Regions from separate parts of the Rummeliibacillus sp. TYF005 genome, predicted to be linked through region 1. Evidence: predicted binding sites of a transcription regulator. Region 1 holds the regulator's gene; the other holds the start of a gene.
What was found. The regulator Rex, encoded in region 1, represses fermentation and respiration genes when NADH is low (regulators of the CRP and FNR family bind a similar motif). The targets are predictions, from matches to a motif close to TTGTGAAATATTTCACAA.

Region 1 (8,186 bases):
GATGATTGAACCTTCAAGGCCAGCGTTGTTTGCGATTTGACGAACTGGTTCTTCTAGAGCACGTAGAACGATTTTTACACCAGTTGCTACGTCACCAGTTTCAACAGCGCCAACTTCAGCTACTTTGTTGTAAACACTTACTAGTGCAGTACCACCACCAGCAACAATACCTTCTTCTACTGCTGCACGAGTTGAGTTTAGAGCATCTTCAATACGTAATTTACGTTCTTTTAATTCTGTTTCAGTTGCAGCACCAACTTTGATGACTGCTACGCCACCAGCTAGTTTTGCAAGACGTTCTTGTAATTTTTCTTTATCGAATTCTGAAGTAGATTCTTCATATTGTGCACGGATTTGTGCAACGCGAGCTTCGATTGTATCTGCGCTGCCTGAACCTTCGACGATTGTTGTATGATCTTTTGTTACAACAACTTTGCCTGCGTGTCCAAGCATTTCAATTGAAGTTTGTTTCAAGTCTAAACCAATTTCTTCAGTGATTACTTGGCCACCAGTTAAGATTGCAATATCTTCTAACATTGCTTTACGACGATCACCAAATCCAGGAGCTTTAACAGCTACTACGTTGAATGTACCGCGAAGTTTGTTTAGGATTAATGTAGTTAGTGCTTCACCTTCTACATCTTCTGCAATGATTAATAATGGTTTGCTTTGTTGAACAACTTGTTCAAGCACTGGTAAGATTTCTTGAATGTTAGAGATTTTTTTGTCAGTGATTAAGATATATGGATTATCTAAAACAGCTTCCATTTTATCTGTATCAGTTACCATGTAGTGAGATAGGTAACCACGGTCGAATTGCATACCTTCAACTACATCTAATTCTGTAGTGAAACCTTTTGATTCTTCAATTGTGATAACACCGTCGTTGCCAACACGTTCCATAGCTTCTGCGATTAGTTCACCGACTTCATCGTCAGCTGAAGAAATTGCAGCTACTTGTGCAATAGCTTCTTTGTTTTCTACTGGCTTAGAAATTGTTTTTAATTCAGTAATTGCTGCTGCAACTGCTTTGTCGATACCTTTACGAATGCCGACTGGGTTAGCACCAGCTGTAACGTTTTTCAAGCCTTCACGAATCATTGCTTGAGCTAAAACTGTTGCAGTAGTAGTACCGTCACCAGCGATTTCGTTTGTTTTAGATGCTACTTCTGAAACAAGTTTTGCACCCATGTTTTCGTATGGATCTTCAAGTTCGATTTCTTTGGCAATTGTTACACCATCATTTGTAATTAATGGTGAACCGAATTTTTTTTCAAGAACAACGTTACGTCCTTTAGGTCCTAATGTTACTTTTACTGCGTTAGCTAGTTTATCTACACCTTTTAACATAGCGCTACGAGCGTCTTCACTAAAACGAATATCTTTTGCCATTTTAAAAAACCTCCTAATAATTTATCTATTTTTTATTTGATCATTAATTTATTATTCAACGACTGCTAGAACGTCTGATTCACGAAGAATTAAGAAGTCTTTACCTTCGTATTTTACTTCTGTACCTGAGTATTTAGAGAAGATGATGTTGTCGCCTTCTTTTACGTTAAGTGGCACTACATTACCACCATCTGTTAAGAATCCAGTACCAACTGCAACAACTTTACCTTCTTGAGGTTTCTCTTTTGCAGAGTCTGGTAGCACGATACCGAATGCAGTTTTTTCTTCAGCTTCGATAACTTCGATAATGATACGATCGCCTAATGGTTTTAACAATTGAAACAACCTCCTAGAATTATGAGTAAATATATTTTATATATTATTAGCACTCCTTCTTATTGAGTGCTAACACAATTATTATATTAATGAATTACAATTGTTTTTGCAAGTATGAAGCATAAAAAATTTTGTTTTTATCCGTTTATATTTTAAAATGAAGTAAATTAAGCAATTTAGAGAGGGTTCTGATTTTGAAATCCCAAAAAACAGCGTTATATATTTTACTGGTTTATATCTTAATGCAACTATCTGGTTTCTTTTTCATACGACCATTATTTCACTTTATCCAAGGTCGTAATCCTGAATTGAGCAAAAATGAACTTATTTTAACTACAAATGGTTGGTACACCTTTATTAGTATGGGTATTGCTCTTATCATTTCCATACTATTAGTTTCACGTGACTCAAACTTTTGGAAAATCTATAAAGGTAACAAAGCTTCCCTTCCTATATCTATTCTATGGGGAATTATAGGATTCTTTATGGTAATGATTGGGCAGTCTATTGGTGCTATTATAGAGAGTAATTTAGGTATTAAACAAGGTTCTGAAAATACTGCTAGTCTTTTATCAATAACTGATGTTGCACCGATTATAATCATTGCAATTGTCTTTTTTGGGCCAGTTCTTGAAGAGTTTGTATTCCGACGCGTTATATTTGGGTCACTCGTACAAACTACTAATTTCTTTGTTGCTGCCCTAGTTAGTTCAATTGTCTTTGCCATAATTCACCTAGATTTTCCACACATCATAATATATGCAATATCTGGCTTTATATTCGCATTCCTTTACCATAAGACAAAACGAATTATCACATCTATTATTGCTCACATGATGTTAAATGGATTTATAACTATCGTTCAATTTTATAGAGAACCGATCAACGAATTCATAAAACAACTTCAACAAATGCAATAATCTAGATAATTCTCCAGAAAAGAAGAAAATCCTTCTATCTATTTGATAGAAGGATTTTCTTCTATGGAACTAATTGCAAGATCCATTTGACGTTGTTGTTCAGCTTTCAAATATTTTCGATACCCTATACGAGATATTATTATACTAATCTCATATAAGACACATAACGGAATCGCTACGATAAATAGCGATACAACATCAGTTGGTGTAATTAAGTCAGCTACAACTAACAAGATAAAGTAAGCATACTTACGTACCTTACTTAACATTTGTGGTGTAATAATTCCTAAACGAGTTAAAAATAGTACAACCACAGGTAACTCAAAAACAATCCCGAAAGGTAAAGTAATCTGTATTAAAAATTGGAAATATTCATTGATACCAATTGTTTGTTGTACATCTAATTCTGAAGACATCTTCTCCATAAAATTGATGATATATGGAAATAGAATTTCATATGAGAACAGTACACCACCAACAAACAATAGTACAATGTAAGGAATATATCTTAATGTTGCCCTACGTTCTTTGGCATATAATCCCGGACTGATAAAAGCCCAAAATTGATATAAGATAATAGGCGATGTTATAACAGTAGCCAGTATAAATATTACTTGAAAATAGATTTTAACAGGATCTGTTATTTTAAATGCATGAAGCTGTAGTTTCTTTGCTTCACTGCTATATTGTAAGAAATGGATTAATGGCTCTGCTAAAAAGAAACTACCTATAACAGCAACCACAAAGAAAACGGCAACAATATATAGCCGCTTTCTTAACTCTTCTATATGTTCAACAACAGTTAGTTCAGTATTATTCATTCAACTAACATCCCAACTTATTTATCTTCAGTTTTTGCAGATTCAGACACTTTTTTTGTTGTTTCGTCATCATCCGCTAAACCTTTAGTAGCGTTTTTAAATTCACGGAGAGTAGATCCCATTGCTTTACCAAGCTCTGGTAGTTTCTTCGGTCCGAAAATTAGTATGGCAACAATCCCTATGATAATAGCGCTCCCAGCACCAATTCCCATTACAGACACCTCCTCATAATATGACTTTATTTTAACCCAAAATTATATTTTTTACCATTTATACTAGTACCCTATTTGTGAATATTTTACGTCACTACTTATCATTACGCATAAAATAGCTTAAAGTTTGCAATTCAATTGTAAGGTCAATAGTATGTACTCTAACATAGTCCGGCACACTTAATCTAACTGGAGTAAAATTCAATATTCCCTTCACCCCTATTGCTACTAACCTATCTGTCATAAATTGTGCTGAACGAGCTGGTACAGTTAAAATTGGTAATTCCACATTATATTCTGCAAATTTCTCTTCTAATAGATCTGGTGGATAAACCGGAATATCATTAATATATTTCCCTTCCGGTGTACCACTCGTATCAAATGCCACAACAATTTTCATATTATGGCTCTTCTGAAAATTATATTTTAGCAAAGCACTACCGAGATTTCCTACCCCTATTATCGCTACATTCATTCGTTCATCTTGGTCTAATACCTGTCTAAAAACATCTAGTAAATATTGAACATCATATCCGTATCCTTTTTTACCGAGAGCCCCAAAGTATGAAAAATCACGACGAATGGTTGCCGAATCGATTTTCATTGCTTCACTTAGTTCTTTAGAAGAAATTCTTACTTGTCCTGCTTCAGCAAAGTTTAGGATGAAGCGATAGTAAAGAGGAAGTCTTTTTGTAGTAGCTTGTGGTATTTTGTTTGAAGCTTTCACAATTTTTCCTCCTACAATCAATTCGAAATCCATTCAATAGTACATGAGGATTGGCTATCTGTAAAGCTATTCTCGTTGCACACATATGTATCTTCCATTAAACTAGAATTGAACTGAGGTGTCTAATATGATCGTATTACAGGTCAATCAATTATATAAATCATATATTGCCGATGAGATTTTAAGCGGCGTTAAACTCGAAGTGCAGCACCGGGATCGCGTAGCACTAGTTGGTCGTAATGGTGCAGGTAAATCCACACTATTAAAAATAATTGCCGGAAAGCTTTCTTATGATTCCGGCGATATTATTATGCCAAAAGATATTCGACTAGGTTACTTAGATCAACATGCAGGCCTTGAATCTCCCCTTACTATTTGGGAAGAAATGATGACAGTTTTCGAACCATTAAAAAAGCAAGAACAAAAACTTAGAAAATTAGAGCAGAAAATGGCTGAGCCTTCAATTTTTGAAGACGCAGATTCCTACTCTAAAATAATGGCTGAATACGACCAACTCCAACATGATTTTAAAGAGCAAGGTGGTTACCAATACGAAGCTGATACAAGATCTATTCTTCACGGTATGCAATTCTATCCTGACAGCTATGATCAGAAGATTTCTTCCTTATCAGGTGGGCAAAGGACGCGACTTGCTCTCGCTAAGTTACTAATAAGTAAGCCTGAATTATTAATTCTCGATGAACCTACAAACCATCTAGATATCGAAACATTAAGCTGGTTAGAAAACTTCTTAAAAAATTATGATGGCGCTATTCTTATTGTATCTCATGACCGATATTTCTTAGATCAAGTTGTTTCAATTGTATATGAAGTTTCTCGTCATCACGTCACAAAATTCACTGGTAATTATAGTGATTATCTAAGTGAAAAGGCAAAGAACTATGAACGTGATCGTAAGCTCTATGAAAAACAACAAGGAGAAAAGGCAAAGCTTGAGACTTTTATCCAAAAAAACCTTGCGCGTGCCTCAACAACAAAGTTAGCTCAAAGCCGACGCAAAGTTCTTGAAAAAACAGAGTGGATGGATGCACCTGATGGCGATGAAAAATCTGCAACTTTTACTTTTGATATAAATCGACAAAGTGGAAATGATGTCCTATCTATTAATGACCTATCTATTGGATATGACAATCATGCAATTTCAACTAATATTCAAATGCGCTTATACAGACAAGATCGTATCGCCCTCGTTGGACCAAATGGGGTTGGAAAATCCACTTTACTGAAGACAATTGTAAAAGATAAACAAGCACTTGCTGGCGATATTCACTATGGAACCAATGTTCAAATTGGTTACTATGATCAAGAACTAGCCAAACTAACAAGTAATAAAACAGTTTTAAAAGAGCTTTGGGATGAATGGCCTTTAATGAATGAAAAAGATATTCGTACTGTCCTTGGTCGTTTCCTATTCTCAGGTGAAGATGTAGATAAGATTGTTCACGATTTATCCGGTGGCGAAAAAGCACGACTTTCATTAGCAAAACTAATGCTACAAAAGTCAAATTTACTTATACTAGATGAACCGACTAACCATTTAGACTTGGATAGTAAAGAGGTTTTAGAAAATGCTCTTATTGACTATCCTGGTACATTACTTTTTGTATCTCATGACCGTTACTTTATCAACCGCATTGCCACAAAGGTTGTTGAACTATCAAATGACGGAGCAACTGAATATCTCGGCGACTACGATTACTATATTGAAAAGAAAAAAGAACTTGAAGAAATTGCAGCCGAAAAATTAGCAGCAATTCCCCAAATTCAAGATACTGTCGTAAAAAAACAAAAGAATAACCAAATCGATAAAGAAGCAAAGAAAAAGGAACGCAAAATAAGAAGACGTATTGAAGAAATTGAAGTCTCACTAAGTGACTTGGATCTTCAAATTAAAACTATAGAAGAGCAACTTTGTGATCCAGAAATTTTCCAAAACCATGAAAAAGTAATGATATTACAAACTGAGTTAGAAACAATTAAAGAACAACGTGAAGAAATTGAATTAGAGTGGCTAGAACTAAATGAGCAACTTGAGGAATTTGTATAATTCAATATTTAAAAAGGCTACTAAATGTCCATGTGCTAATACATTTAGTAGCCTTTTATCGTTATTTTTTAAGATAACAGATCAACTTCAACGTCTCAAATAAAAGATCAAGAAAATTTTATCATGAATTATTTGTCGAATTGCTGTATATATTGTCTATATATTGGTCAATACTAAATATTCATCATTTTTTTCTCCACAAATTTATACACATTATAAACCTTTATATTTCAATGGTTGAAAATACTTTTCCACATTATCCACAGATTTTATATAAGTTACGCACAGATAATTGTGAAAAACTTACTACTATATATAGAAAACACACATTTTATCCACAACTTATCAACAAACTGTGGACTATTTTAGAATTTTCTTATTATTTTTGCAAAGAAAAAGGTTATCGACTTATAGCGATAACCTCAACTTTTAATAAACTTATTTATTCCATGAGACTAATTCTAAACCTGGACGTCCATTTAGAGTAAGATCACTTCGTTTACCTGCTTTAAACATAGATGAACCAGCAGCTGCGATCATTGCCGCATTATCTGTGCACAATTTTAATGGTGGTACATAGAAAGGAATACCTTCTTTTTCAAAGGCTTCTTCCAATGCTGTCCGCAAACCTTTGTTTGCAGAGACACCACCAGCTGCGATAACTTGCTTAACATTAAATTCACGCGCTGCTCGTAATGTTTTTGCAGTTAATACCTCTACAACACTATCTTGAAAACCTTTTGCTACATGCATCGGGTTAATCTCTTCTCCACGCTGATCTGCATTATGCTTATAATTAATAACAGCAGATTTTAATCCACTAAAACTAAAATCATATGAATCGTGGTCTAACCAAACGCGAGGAAAATCTACTGCTCCATCACTCTCGTGAGCTAGTTGATCGATTTTAGGTCCACCTGGATATGGAATATTTAACACACGCGCTACTTTATCATAAGCTTCACCAGCAGCATCATCACGTGTTTCTCCAATTAACTCAAAACAACCATCATTCTTCATAAGAACAAGCTCTGTATGACCGCCAGATACGACTAACGCTAACAATGGGAATTCCATAGGTTGGATTAATGCATTAGCATAAATATGACCTGCTATATGATGCACCCCAACTAACGGTAAATTGTTAGCAAAAGCAAAAGCCTTCGCAGCATTAATACCTATTAATAATGCACCTACGAGCCCAGGCCCTTCTGTCACACAAACTGCATCCAAATCTTCAGGTTTCATATTTGCTTGTAGAAGTGCTTCTTCAATTACAATTGTTACTTGTTCAACATGATGGCGGGAAGCAATTTCAGGAACAACTCCACCAAAACGTTTATGACTTTCTATTTGAGATGCTACCACATTGGAAACAATCTCATGACCATTCTTTACAATTGAAGCAGCGGTTTCATCACAACTACTTTCAATACCTAATATATATAAATCTTTTTCCATTATAAATTCACCCACATGACAAGAGCATCCTCTTGATTATCAGTATAGTAACCTTTACGAATACCGCCTTCTTGAAATCCAAGTTTCCGGTATAAATTCTGCGCGACAATATTAGTTACACGGACTTCCAAACTCATTAAGACGACGCCATGTTCCTTTGCAATTCGAATTGCTTCGCGCATTAAACCTTCACCAGTGCCTTTTCCTCTACCAGCAGGTAGAACAGCGACATTCGTAATTTGACTTTCA
Region 2 (8,186 bases), on a different contig from region 1:
ATATTGAGCATGCTTATGAGTGTAAACACTGTAAAAAGGACGCTAAGCAAAAGGCACAAATCAAACGTGGAAAAGCACCACAAGCTGCCATTCAACGAAGTATTGCTGGACCAACTGTTCTCGCAAAACTTATCTACGATAAGTTTATTCAGTACTTACCTCTTTACCGTCAGGTGAAAGAGTGGGAACGATATGGTCTTCTAACAAATGATAAGAACTTATCGAACTGGGTTATTCGTGCAGCTAAAGATTGGCTCTTCCCTGTTTATGAACAGATGAAAAAAGCTTTAATGGCCAAATCAGTTCTGCATGTGGATGAAACCTATGCGCAAATTATTAATCGATCAGACGGAAAATCTGGGCAATCGAATGCCTACAATTGGGTGTTCCGTAGTGTATCTAGTCAAGGACCCATCATTGTCCTTTTCCAAAGTGCTCTATCAAGAGGTCGTTCTGTATTAGAGGACTTTACAAATGGCTTTAAAGGAACCATTATTTGTGATGGCTATTCTGCATATGGGAATCTACCTGACGTCACATTCGCTAACTGTTGGGCACATGTGCGACGTTATTGGATGAAAGCCGATAGTAAAAATGGCCAAGTGGGTGTTGATTATTGCGATCAGTTGTATCGTTTAGAACGCCAGTTCAAGCATCTTTCACCCGGAAAGCGTCGAAAAGCACGTCAAAAACAGTCGAAGCCGATTGTGGAGAAATTTTTGAAATGGGTAGATGAATCACCTTTCTTCGGGAAAAATGCGCTCGCAAAGGCAGCCGAATATACATTGAATCGTGTCCATGGTTTGAAGGCATTTCTATTGGACGGACGGATTGAAATCGATAATAATCCAGCGGAAAACGCCATTCGTCCAAATGTGATAGGTCGAAAAAACTGGCTTTTCTCTGTAAGTGAAGCTGGCGCCAAAGCAAATGCCATCTGTTTGAGTTTAGCGGAAACAGCCAAAATAAACGGTATTGATTTCTATCAGTACCTCGTGAAGCTGTTAAGCGAGCTACCCAATTTACCAATCTATCAGCAGCCAGAACTTTTAAATGATTATATGCCTTGGTCAAAAAACATCCAAGCGACATGTGCAAAATAGCCAACTATCCGAAAAAAATTTCAGATAGTTGGCTATTCGTCGTGCGTACCGAAAAGGTGCGCTTATTTTTTATATTTCGGGCTTACTATTCAACGACAAATTAGTTAGAGAATGATGGATTAAATCTAAAAAAAACCGATTTCCTAATGGAAATCGGTTTTTGATATGTTGCGGCTTAGTATGCTAAACCGTATAATGCTTTGATGTGTGATAAGTAACGGATGTTACTTGCTTCTTTCATCAATGATGCTGGTAAACCTTTAAGTTCAGTGTTATTTGCACCTACTGTTGCAACACCGTCTTTACGTCCTAGTGAAGCTAGAGTACCAGAGTTTACTGCACTAAATACTTTCATAGGTTGGCCTTTAAGTTGAGCGAATAGGTTATAACCTGCAGTTTCACCCATTTGCCATGCAACTTGAGCTGTTGGTGCATATAATGGACGAGCACCTTCTTCAGGAATTAATACTGAAGAATCCCCAACTACAAATACGTCAGCGTGAGATGTGGATTGTAAGTATTCGTTGATCGTAGCTTTACCACGGTTTACTTCTAAACCAGATTCAGCAACTACAGGAAGTGCAGCGACGCCACCAGTCCAAACAAATGTATTTGCTTCGATTACTTGGCCGTCTTTAAGAGAGATTTTGTTACCATCTACAGCTGTTACAGGTAGACCTGTTAAGAATTCTACACCACGTTTTGAAAGTGATTCAGTTGCACGTTCGATAAGTGTATCTGGTAGAACTGGTAGAATTTTTGGACCAGCTTCTACTAATTTAACGTTAAATTCGTTGAAATCTACACCGTATTTTGCTGCAACTTTTGGCATGTTGTCGATGATTTCACCAACAAGTTCAATACCTGTTAAACCGCCACCGCCGATTACAATTGTACCGTCTACAGGGTCTTTTGTTTCAGCATATGCTTTAATTTTTGACTCAATATGTGCATTGATATGATTAGCATCGTTAACAGATTTAAGTACCATACTGTTTTCTTCTAGTCCTGGGATACCAAAGTATCCAGTTTGGCTTCCTAGAGCTACTACAAGGACATCATAAGATAGAGATGATCCATCATCTAATTTAACAAATTTGTTATCTGGTGAGATTTCTGTAACTTTTGCAATTTTAAGATCAATTTCTTTCCCTTTGAAGATTTTTTCTAGAGGGAATGCTACAGCTTGTTCTTTAATAGTTCCACCAGCTAAACGGTGTAACTCAGTAATAATTTGGTGAGTTGGGAATTGGTTGACAACAGTAACTTCTGCATCTTCTTTTGTTGCATACTTGCGGAAAGTTAAAGCAGTTAATACACCACCGTAACCAGCGCCTAAAATGATGATTTTTTTTGACATAGTTAAGCCTCCATAATCAGTAATGATGTAATGACTATTTTAAATTTTTATGTTCTTCGTTCACTTGAAGAAAAGCATTCGCAAAACGGAATAATTGTTGTACTTGTGGTTCTTTTAGTAATCGAAGCATACCAAACAGACCAATTGTTTCAGTACTTTCTTCAGCGCGATCTTTTGCTTCAATTGCAGTAGCAGCTAAGTTTTTAGCTGAATTTACAACTGGAGTTGCAATTTCTCCTACAGCACCGACGATATCATTTTTTAACACTTCATCAGTTGATAATGATTGTGCTAAATCATAAATTTTAGTTAAAGTTGTCATCATTTCAGTTAACTTAGGTAGTTCGTTAACTAGAGCTGTAATAGATTCTTGTACCTCAGGTTTTAATAATTGATCCAATACATCAAGTTTTTCTTGGCTTACAGCTGGTTTTTCAGCTTGTAATTGATTAGTCACTTCTGACATATCCAATTCTCCTTTGCAATAACTTTTTACTTACTTCTTTTCAAATACACATAATCACAAGAAGCGATCTTTAACCGTCATCAGAAATACAATAGTTTGAAATTTTAATCTTGTTAGACTAAATTTATTCGATATTGCACTTTTTTATAGTGTTTTTCGACAAAACTATTGCCCCTTCGACGATAAAACTTTTACTTCTATCCTATAATCAGTGGGTTAAAAACACTTTTATAGTCTACAAATGAATAATACACCTTTCTTTTGAGAGAATCCATTGTTTCTTGTGAAAAAATACACAAACATCTGAATAGATTAGTTTTCAAACATAGTCATTCGAATATTTGTTCGATTCCGTCAGTGATCACATTAAAATAAACTATAAATTTTCAATAAATATCATATCAAAAAAATAAATTATTTAATAGTATTTATGTGGAAAATGATTTACTAGACTTAAAGATTCTGAAGTAATTCTTCAATCACCGAAAGCCTGTAAATACTAGTTTCACCGATTCACTGAGCATATCATTTGCACACCTAATATTTCTGATTCTCTATTGTTATAATTCATTTAAAGGATGCAAATCGAATTATTTTAGCATAATTATCACTAGAATATCTAACAAATATAGTGTTGTCTTTTTCACGATTCTCTATTCTTTAAAATGGATTATTCGAAATATTTTATCCACCAATGTATAAAACGCATTGAGAAATAACAGTATAAAAGGCTGGATTTTGGATTCTCGCTTCTTCACTAATTTTAAGTTCCATTTGAAAAACGTCATCTACTAAAGATGCTTTCCATTTTGCAATCACTCTGTCATCTTCTTCAAAAGTGGACCAATCTTCCATTTCTTTATGTATTTTCATCACAAAGTCATTGTTAGTAATCACTAAATCAGGTATTAAACGTTGCCACCCATCATATCCAATTGTATATTTTTCTTTCGTTTTTTCATCTATAGCTTCGAAGTGGATCTTGCCCTTCCTAGAAATCTTTTTACATGTAAAAAGAGGCTGTTGATCCTTGTCGTATGCTTTATAAGTCAAGAAGTATTTATTTTCTAAAAGACGATCTAATGCTTGTTTCACACGATTACCATAATCTCTTTGACAAGTAAAAAGTGCTTGTTCTTGCTCATTACGAACTGTGAATGCTTGCGTATCGTTGATCGTATTTGGATGTGTATATAAATAGCGTTTCATAAGGAACTCCTATCACTGAAATCTTTTCTATTAAAAACTATATACATTATAGAAGGACAAGTCCATTTTTTTAACAACAAAAGAATATAGAACAAAAAATTTTAGATAATAAAAAATCCGAATCAAAATGTGAAATTCTATTTACAGTTTCACATTTGTTCGGATTTTCTTTTTAAGGGGTTTAACTTTTAATTAATATACCGTTGTAATATTTAGTTTTGTGTTCCGTTCCGGACGGCGCTTTCCGCGGGCTTGGCTTCAATCTCCTCGTCAAAAACCGTGTGCTCCTGCATCGCTTCGCTAGCTTCGTCGCAGGACATTGAATTGGCTTCCTCGAAATTACACCGCACGAAGAAAATGTGAAAACATTTTCGAGGATCGCCATCCTCCACTTCACACATACTATTCTATATGATAATCGTCAATGCAAAATCTTATTCTTTCAAAGAGAGACTCTAAATAAAATCAATTTTATTAAATACAATTGTTCTTATCTAGTAAGGTCTAAATTATTTTGTCCTATCCTCTTATATAATCTCGCTTAAGCGTGAACTAGTTGAATTTTGTTGGCAACACGATTTGTAAGAATGCTTGTTGCTTTTGGAAGAACGGCAGAAAAAATAGGATTTAGAACTGGGCCAGCAAGTCCTCCTGCTTTCACTTCTAAATGACCTGTCATTTCCGTTTTATTTTCATCGATTGCTTTATCTTCAAAATAGCCATTTCCTGAAAATTTGTCAGTTAGACCTGTTAAATTAAAGCTGATTTTGTTTGGTTCTTCCCAGCCTGTAATATCAATTTGTACTTTAACTTCTTTTTTAAGTACACCAACATTTCCTGAAAATGTCCATGTAGATTGTTGATCATTGATAATTTGATGTTCGCGATAACCAGGTACTAAAGTCGCCCATTTTTCCATGTTACTTACGAAATCCCATACTTCTTTTTGTGGTACTTTCACTTCTACCGAATGTGATGCAGTTGCCATTATTATTCACTACTTTCTCTTTAGATTGATGTTCTATCCATTATACTATCATACTATTTTTAAATAGTATTAATAAACAGACTAAATACTTAAATTAATTGCGAATTTGCCCATTACCTGAGATAAAATACTTACTAGAAGTTAGTGCTGGCAATCCCATTGGGCCTCTAGCATGGAGCTTTTGAGTACTAATACCTATTTCAGCCCCATAACCAAATTCAAAACCATCTGTAAAACGAGTGGATGCATTATGATAGACAGCTGCTGCATCTACTGCCGTTTGGAACTTACCAGCATTGTCGTTATTCTCCGTAATGATGGCTTCTGAATGTTTCGTTCCGTATTTATTGATATGATTAATAGCTTCGTCAACATTCTGTACTATTTTCGCACTAAGTGCTAATGCTAGATATTCTGTTCCCCAATCACTTTCTGTTGCTTGTTTAATAGAACGATTTACTTGTTGAATGGTTTCATCACCGTAAATGGTAATTTCGGCATTTAGTAAAGTATCTATTAGCTCTTCTCCATTTTGGGCAAACCAGTTTTTATGGATTAATAGGCTTTCAGCTGCGTTACAAACGGAAGGTCTTTGTGTTTTTGCATTGATGACAATGTCTTTAACCATTTGAAGGTCTGCTGTTTCATCGATAAAGATGTGACAGTTCCCTGCTCCTGTTTCAAGGACAGGTACGGTAGCTCTTGAAACTACTAGATCGATTAAATTCTTTCCTCCTCGAGGGATTAGTACATCGATATATTGTTTTAAACGGAAAAGTTCCTCTGCCGCTTCATGACTCGTATTTTCGATTAATTGAACTGCATTGATCGGTAAATTAGATTTACTTAACGCTTTATGGATAGAGGCTATCAATGCACGATTAGAATGAATGGCAGATGAGCTTCCGCGTAAAATCACCGCATTTCCTGTTTTTAATGCTAAAGTTGCTGCATCAATAGTTACGTTAGGTCGAGCTTCATAAATCATGCCGATGACACCAAGGGGAACGCGTCTTTTTTCGATATGTAAACCATTTTCTTTTTCGATTTCTTCCAACACTTCACCAACAGGATCAGCTAATCCAACGACTAATTGGATACCGTCAATCATTCCTTTGATACGATCTTCTGTCAATAAAATACGATCTAAAACAGAATTTGAAAGACCTTTTCCCCTTCCGAATACTATGTCTTTCTCGTTCTCTTTTATGATAAATTGTTGATCTTTTTGTAGTTGTTTTGCGATTACCTGTAGTGCTTGGTTTTTTTCTTCTGTTGACTTTTGGTTCATTTCAAAACTTGCTTGTTTTGCTAACTGACCTTTTTCAAAGACTTCTGACATGTAGATTCCTCCTTAACTTCGTACCCATCGATCTCGATGTATGACTTCGATTGATGGTCCATCTATTTCACTAGTCTTTTTCCCCATCGAATGTTCTAGTTGTTCTGAGGAATATAGGACTTCGCCTCTTCCGAGTAACCCACTGATTCCATAGACTTCAACAACATCCCCTGTAGAAAATTCGCCATCCATATCAATAACACCTGCTGGTAACAGACTTTTTCCATGTTGTAATAATGCTATTTCAGCGCCTTGATCAATCGTAATTCTTCCAGCAACTGCAGAAAATTTAGAAATCCATTGTTTTTGACTATTGAGAATAGGCAATTCTTCTTTTTCTATATATGTGCCATCTCCATCGCCATTTAAAATGGCCAATAGTTTATCTTCCCCTGTACCTTTACCTATAAAAACTTTAACGCCTAAATCATATGCTGTTTTGGCCGCTAATATTTTCGATTGCATGCCACCTGTACCAACTTTTGAACCCTCAGCAGTCGCAAAACCTAACTGTTCATCTGTAATTTCGGTTAATCGATTAATACGAATTGCATCTGGATTTTTTTTAGGGTTGGCATTATAAAGTCCGTTAATATCCGTTAAGATGATTAATTGATCTGCATGTACTAACCCACTTACTAAAGCTGATAACATGTCATTGTCACCAAATGTTAATTCTTTAATAGAGACTGTGTCATTTTCGTTGATAATCGGTAATACAGAACGTTCAAGCAATTCTGAAAGTGTTGCATATGCGTTTTTGTAACGATCTTTTTTCGAAAAGTCTGTTCTTGTCAATAAAATTTGAGCAGTGACAATGTTATAATCACTCAATTGTTCAGTATAAGATTGGACAAGCAGACTTTGTCCAACAGCTGCTGCAGCTTGCTTACCTTTAAGTGTAACGGGTCTTGAAGAATAACCTAGTTTTCGAAATCCGCAAGCAACTGCCCCTGAAGAAACAAGGATGACTTCGTGTCCTGCTTTTTTCAATTTTGCAATGGCTTTTATATGATCATGAAATTTTACTTGATCAATCTCTCCTTTTGCATTTGTCAGAGAGCTACTTCCTATTTTTACGACGATTCGTTTCTTTTCCATCGTATAATCCTCCTAATAAAAAAACCCTTTCCATCCTTAAAATAAGGACGAAAAGGGAACTCTTCGTGGTACCACCTTAGTTGAATATCTAAATCGATATTCCACTCATTCCTCATAACGCTTGAGACTGCGCCTAGTTTTGCTAGGAGCTATGAAGTAGGTTCTGTATGGTTTTGTTACAATGTCTTTCAGCCGGTGAACACTGCTCTCTATTACAAAAGTGACATACATACTAGTCTTCAATTCGCTTTATATTTACATATAAGGATGCATCAGATTATCTTGAAAGTCAATAAATTTAACTAATTTTCTTAAAGTGTTCGATATTTTTTCAATGACCAAATGTTTAACAGAATAAATATAAATGCAAAAGCTATTAACACAGACAAATCAATCCAAGTATCTTGTAGACCATATCCTTAATACATGACTCCAGTAATTGCATCCGAAGCATAATACAATGGCATGATTCGTCCAATATTGATCAACCAATCAGCCATTCCATCCATTGGAAATAATCCTGTAAAAAAGATTTGTGGCACAATTACTAATGGTATAAATTGGACCATTTGAAATTCAGAGGATGCAAAACTAGAAAGTAAAATCCCAAGTGACAG

Region 2: the regulator Rex is predicted to act here: its motif matches at 3,211-3,228, upstream of CW357_RS11130 (helical membrane plugin domain-containing protein).

The regions. Positions count from the first base shown of each region.
Region 1 covers NZ_ML122563.1:2,417-10,602, reverse strand. The annotation lists gene groL (chaperonin GroEL) at 1-1,392, opposite strand, end outside; gene groES (co-chaperone GroES) at 1,444-1,728, opposite strand; gene CW357_RS11570 (CPBP family intramembrane glutamic endopeptidase) at 1,923-2,648, shown strand; gene tatC (twin-arginine translocase subunit TatC) at 2,687-3,469, opposite strand; gene tatA (twin-arginine translocase TatA/TatE family subunit) at 3,487-3,681, opposite strand; gene CW357_RS11555 (redox-sensing transcriptional repressor Rex) at 3,776-4,408, opposite strand; gene CW357_RS11550 (ABC-F family ATP-binding cassette domain-containing protein) at 4,536-6,476, shown strand; gene tsaD (tRNA (adenosine(37)-N6)-threonylcarbamoyltransferase complex transferase subunit TsaD) at 6,915-7,937, opposite strand; gene rimI (ribosomal protein S18-alanine N-acetyltransferase) at 7,937-8,186, opposite strand, start outside.
Region 2 covers NZ_ML122561.1:49,598-57,783, reverse strand. The annotation lists gene CW357_RS11140 (IS66 family transposase) at 1-1,103, shown strand, start outside; gene CW357_RS11135 (NAD(P)/FAD-dependent oxidoreductase) at 1,279-2,463, opposite strand; gene CW357_RS11130 (helical membrane plugin domain-containing protein) at 2,498-2,929, opposite strand; gene CW357_RS11125 (tubby C-terminal domain-like protein) at 3,614-4,138, opposite strand; gene CW357_RS11120 (CoxG family protein) at 4,680-5,126, opposite strand; gene CW357_RS11115 (glutamate-5-semialdehyde dehydrogenase) at 5,221-6,468, opposite strand; gene proB (glutamate 5-kinase) at 6,481-7,569, opposite strand; T-box leader at 7,610-7,823, opposite strand; partial or broken gene CW357_RS11105 (ABC transporter permease) at 7,881-8,186, opposite strand, start outside.